Linked DNA regions of Stratiformator vulcanicus. The protein of the gene in region 1 interacts with the protein of each later gene in a pairwise test. Links are inferred from orthologs where the notes say so. Each region holds a gene or a part of one and is shown on either strand. Other genes may lie near its edges.

Region 1 (2,994 bases):
ACGAGTTCAAGCAGGAAACGGGTCATTGGATACGACATCAAAGCGAACGCCGAAACCGATCCGGCCGGGGGCCTCAGACGAAACAACGAAATCGAGACCGCAGCCAAAATCGCCGCGTTGAGTGAACTGTAGATTTGCGTCGGATGCAGCGCGAAGGTCGCTTCGGCCGCCGGGTCGATGAAGCCGCGCATCAGCAAGATGCCGTAAGGCACGCTCCCTTCAGGGAACTGAATTCCCCATGGCAGCTCGCAGCGATCGCCGAAGCAGCAACCGTTGAGCAGGCACCCCATCCGCCCGAACGCCAGCCCGATGAAAAAGGACGGGAACACAATATCCGCCAGCAGCAGCGGCTCAACCTTGCGTTTGAACGCGAAAATCGTCCCGGCCACCAAAACCATCAGCACGCCCCCGTAAAGGACGAGCCCGCCATCCGAAAGGTTAATCGCCGCAAACACCATCTCGCCGATCGAGGTCTTGTCCGCCATCACAGTCGGCCAGTATTGAATCAGAAAGAACAGCCGAGCTCCGCCGATCCCCGCGGCAAAGACCACGATCACCAAATCCCAAATCAGTTCGGGATCGATACCCACCGATCGGGCGCGCCGGGCTGCCAGCACGGTGCCGGTCACGAACCCGAGAAAGACCATCAAGCCGTAACCATAGATGGGAATGCCCCCCGACAAGTTGCTGCCGATCGCCGTCGAGGTGACCACGGCTGGAAGGGCAAGGATCGCCAGCGCAATGCCGCCCCACATCGCCGCCGGGAAAACCCAGTCGACGGTCCCATTCTTGAGAGCGGCTTCGCGACGCACCTGCCAAAGCAGGAACGCCCCGTAGACGCACCACGCCGCCAACACGACGATCAGCCCCACTGCGGCGACACCATCGATCGGCTCGAACGAGAAAAACGAATCGGCATGGATTCGCAACAACACCTGACGCATCGGCAGACTCCCTCCGGCTTCCAGAAATCAGCGATTAATCACAATCATCAATAAATTCCACGAACAAGCCGCGCACGAAGTAAGCGGATGAATTGGATCGTCACGCTTGATCCGCTTACTTCGTGCGCGGCTTGTTGTTCGTTCCAATTATCAGCGCAGTTCATCCACCAACACGTTGTCGATCAGTCTCACCTGCCCGATGCGGATCGCCCCGAGCAAGACGAGCGGTTCCGCCGTCGATGCGGGGACTTTCAACGTCCTCGCGTTTCGGAGCACACAGTAATCGATCTCAATACCAGGGTCGCGACCAATTTGCTCTCGCATGGACGATTCCGCCGTGTGAAGATCGGTCGCCCCACTGCGCAGCTCATCGCGGGCGGCGAATAAGGCTTTCGATAACGCCAACGCACGCTGCCGGTCCGCATCGCTCAGGTAGCGATTCCGACTGCTCAGCGCCAGACCGTCGGCTTCGCGAACCGTTTCGCAGGTATTGATCTCGACCGGCACGTTGAGATCGCGACACATTTTGCGGATGACCAACTGCTGCTGAAAATCCTTCTGCCCGAAGAACGCAATATCGGGCAGCACGATCTGAAACAGCTTCAGCACCACCGTCGTCACGCCGTTAAAATGGCCCGGGCGCTTCTCTCCTTCCAGCACTTCCGTCACGCCACCAATGCGGACCTCGGCCGCAAAGCCATCCGGATAGATCGCCTCTTGCTGCGGTGCGAAAATCAGGTCGGCGCCAGTCGATTCACACGCGGCCGAGTCCGCTTCAAACGTTCGCGGGTAACGATCGAAATCTTCGTTCGGCCCGAACTGCGTCGGATTGACAAAGATCGAAACCACCACAAAATCACAGCGCTGCCGGGCCGCTCGGATCAGGCTCACATGGCCCTCATGCAAAGCCCCCATGGTGGGGACGAAACCGACCGACTTCCGCGAATCACGGGCTTCACGGACGGCGTCTCGAAGGCCGGCAATCGAAGTCAACGTCTCCACGGCACACGCTGCTCGGCAAGAACGGAACGCTCCCTATCGGTCGCGGCTAAACTTGGCAGCTCACCTCTCACGATTCACTCGAATCAAAATTGATACTGGGGATTTCGTCGGTCGAAATCGGCATCGGTGAGGCGGACATCCGTGCGAATCTTCGTGTAGGCGTAGTCCTCTACGAGCACCGGCTTGCCGCCTTGGACCTGCGGGAACCCGTACTGCTGCACACGGACCGGAAGGTACGTTTCTTTGTCGATCCAAAGCCGTGTGACATGCCACTTGAAGACGCGTCGCGGCACCGGATGTCGGCTTTCGATCACAAGGACCGGTCGCTCGTCGAGCTTCGCATCCGGGTAATATTTCACTTCGGTCTCACCGTATTTCATCTCCGTTTCGTATTGCCTGATGATTGCCGAAACGAGATTCTCCATCCCCATCCGCGTGATCGGATGCCGCGACTCCGCCATCGCCATGTTGCCTTGGGGATCAAGTTCCAACGTGCCCGCCCATGACGCCAGGCCGGTCGCTTCGTGGGCCAGCAGGTTGCCGTTGTTCCGGCCTTTGACATACAGCACTTCACGTCCCGCGTTATCTTTATTGATAAACCGCATGTAGACGCTGAAGGGTTCGCGGCGGAACTTGATCTGAGTCTGCAGCGACTTCATCTCACGATTGATGATTTCCCGCTTCGAAAACACGGCGGAATAGTCTCCCGCTTCCTGCACGGCTTTGAGGCTCCGCTGCGCCCATGCCATCGCCGGCTTGAGCGGATGTTCCTTTGATTCGCCATCGGCCTCCTGTGCAAACGCAGCGCTGCCGCCCACCGTCGAAATCGCGGCAACCGCAATGGTCAACGTGACCCGTCGCAACGATGAGGCGATCACAAACTGAGAGAAGAACTTGAGCGGTCCGTATATCGGCATGGGTCGGCTCCGGTCCGTCATGCGGCCCGACTTGGCGTCGGACCTGATTGAATAATTTACACAAACGTCGTGCGGCAATCGGCCGCGATTTTGTAGCGGTTACATCGTAACGACGCGTGAGAAGCCGTCTA
Region 2 (2,785 bases), 2.0 Mb from region 1 along the record:
TGCCATTGGCTTTGCCGTGGGGTTGGTGTGGGTCGCGATTTCGCTCACCGTCGAGAGGGCATTCGAGAGTGAATTCAATTGGCACTGCGTTTTCGCCGTATTTGCTGGCGCTGCCGTGTTCGGATCGGGCCTGCCGTTCCTTCGTCGAGACGGCGTTTGCATTAGCCGGCTGCTGGTCGCGACCTTGCTTGCCCTACCTGTCGGGGCCGTATGGTACGAGTTCGTCAAAGATTGGAGCGACTACTTCGACGAAATCGGAACAGTCGGAGGAACTGTCGCCGTAATGTTATGCGGTGCCGTGGTCGGATTCTGCCACGGCTTCCTGACACTGCTTGCAGTCGCCGATTATCGGGTGGGGGACGAGTACCGGCCTCATCTGCGACAGTGGGGGGTGGCGATGCTCTTCTTTATTATTGCTGGCGCTTTGGCCGCGGCCTACGTTTCGACGGCTTTCGTGCTCGCCCTCTACCTGAGTCTTTATATTATGGAAGAATTGATGATCGGAATCATCTACGGTGCGATCGCTCTTGTCGGCGTGATCGGCTCGTTGCCGGTCGGATACCTGCGGATCGCCGTGCTCAATCAGAGGGAGCGGGAGTCAGTGACTTCCCCAAATGGGAATGTCGCGAGTTCGCGGTGAACCGGGCGGTGCCCTCCGACGTTATGATTGCCGTTATGGATTTCGATGCGACTTACCTGCTGCTCGCCTTACTACTCATCGTCGCCTCGTGCGTCTGCTGGGTGCTCAATGTATTCATGCTCCCGGGGAACTGGATGGTGGCGGGGCTATCCGGGCTGTGGGTGTGGGGCATGCCCGTTGAGACCTACGGTCGCGGCTTCGGTTGGTGGGCGGTGGGCGTGCTCGTCGGGCTGGCGGTCGTCGGCGAAGTGGTCGAGGCGGCGGCCGGCGCCGCAGGCGCCCGCAAGGCGGGGTCGAGCAAACGCGCCGCCGCACTCTCGTTGGTCGGGGCAGGAATCGGCAGCATCGTCGGCGCGATCTTCGGCGTTCCGATTCCGGTGATCGGCCCATTGATCGCCGCCCTGCTCGGCGGAGCCTTCGGCGCATTTGCCGGAGCTTATCTCGGCGAGCAGTGGAAGGGTCGCGATGTGAAAGGACGGATCGACGTCGGGACGGGGGCCTTCGTCGGTAAGATCCTCGGCACGCTCGGACGGATGGCGATCGGAGCGGTCATGGTCGGGCTGGTCGCAGTGCTCGTGTTTCGCCCCGGTGCTCAGGTGGCCGAAATCGTAGACGAGTCCAAAACGTCCGAGCCCATTCTCCCGGAGGTGATCGTCCCGGCCGATCGTTTCTAAACTTCGCTATTGATTGGTCCCGCGTTCCATGTACCAATCGAGCAGTAATCGAAAAGGCGGCGTAAAGAGTTCCGGCTGCGCCGCCGCTTGTTCTTTCCAGTCGTCGAGCGATGCGAACTTAACGTCGGAGATCTCTTCGGGATCAGGCACCGGTGCGTCATCGGTCACCGCTTTATAAAGCACCGTGAATTCGTAGGCGGAATCGGGCGAGGCATCGAACTTCGCAACCCGTGTGATGTCGCAGGTCAGGCCGAGTTCTTCTTCCAACTCTCGATGGGCCGTTTCATCGTAGTCATCCCCGGCAGTGACATGGCCGGACGCCGACGATGTCCAGCAATTGGGAAATTGATCCTTGCTCGCCGATCGCATCTGCAGGAGCAGCTCGCCCCGCGTGTTGAATACGAAAATACTGACGGCGCGGTGCAACAGGTTTCGACGATGAACCTCGCTCCGCGGCAATTGCGCTTGGACGTGATCATGTTCATCGACGACATCAAAGAGTTCTTCCGCCATGTGCTATCCGCCAGAGGAGTCGTCGCGAGAAAGTGTCCCGGACTGGACTGAAATCGAATTTGTGATCGGAGTGTAACTTTTTCTCTTTTGCATTTCTGCCCGCCAAATTGGCGAAGGCCGACTTGCAACTGCTCGGCGCGCGAACTAAAACGCTACCCGATCGCACAACGGTCTCCGTCCACGCGGCCTCTCCACCGCAAGGCGACCAGTGATCGAACACCTCTCTTAGTACTCCACAACACAATTCGTTTCTCTCCGATCGGGTCTGACCCGGCGGTTGAATGTGCGCATTCCCGGCGTGCCTCGTGTGGCACCGGTGGGCAGGCACCGTTCTTCACGTCGGGACGGAAAGGATGTCCTCCGATGTCGAGCCGTGCCTTCTTTTGGCTGCTCTCCGCGCTGCTTCCGTTAAGCAGTATCGCCTGTTGTTGCCTCGATCCCTGCGGGATGGGTGGGCATTACGGATCTGTCGGGTACGGACCGGCGTGTGGTCCGGTTTGCCCGCAGCCTTGCGGTCCCGTTTGTCCGCCACCGTGCGACCCCTGCGGGCCGATTTCACGACCGCTGATCGGTGCCTATCAGCCGATCAGCAACACCTGCGGCTGCGAGCCGTATGGTGCACACTACGGTCCCTGCGGCGGGCAGCAGTACTGCCTGCTAGAGGACTGTTGCCTGTTCAATGGCGGGCTGTGCCGGTTCCTGTTCGGCGGATGTCTGGGCGGTTGCCTGGGCTGCGGCGGGCACGGCTGCGGTTGTGAGCCGGGCCACCCGATCTATCCGTCGCCATGCGATCCGTGCGGCGGATTTGGCGGCGATCCCTTCGGTTCGCCGGTCGGAATTCCCGGTGGTTATCCGGCTCCAATGACCTTCCCTGGCGGCGTCGGCGGCTATCCGGCGACAGGTCCGCAGTTCGCTCCGGGTCAGCAGTTTGCTCCGGGTCAGCAATTTCCCCCGGGTC

What was found. The genes of interacting proteins can lie anywhere in the genome.
Region 2: the proteins of panC (region 1) and Pan189_RS05775 interact in binary tests that used the Escherichia coli proteins (3 or more experiments, as listed by UniProt). The link is inferred for Stratiformator vulcanicus from one-to-one orthologs.

The regions. Positions count from the first base shown.
Region 1 is NZ_CP036268.1:3,494,010-3,497,003, forward strand. What follows is about bases 21-2,940. They hold panC (pantoate--beta-alanine ligase), read right to left. Parts: upstream 1,947-2,940; coding sequence 1,095-1,946; downstream 21-1,094. Other genes in these bases: Pan189_RS13740 (prolipoprotein diacylglyceryl transferase), read right to left, coding at 21-944; Pan189_RS13750 (DUF1571 domain-containing protein), read right to left, coding at 2,030-2,863. Outside these bases: more of Pan189_RS13740, read right to left, coding at 1-20. UniProt on the Escherichia coli protein: Catalyzes the condensation of pantoate with beta-alanine in an ATP-dependent reaction via a pantoyl-adenylate intermediate.
Region 2 is NZ_CP036268.1:1,525,667-1,528,451, reverse strand. What follows is about bases 75-2,785. They hold Pan189_RS05775 (NUDIX hydrolase), read right to left. Parts: upstream 1,828-2,785; coding sequence 1,321-1,827; downstream 75-1,320. Other genes in these bases: Pan189_RS21230 (OmpA family protein), read left to right, coding at 2,191-2,785; Pan189_RS21235 (DUF456 domain-containing protein), read left to right, coding at 649-1,314; Pan189_RS21240 (hypothetical protein), read left to right, coding at 75-640. Outside these bases: more of Pan189_RS21240, read left to right, coding at 1-74.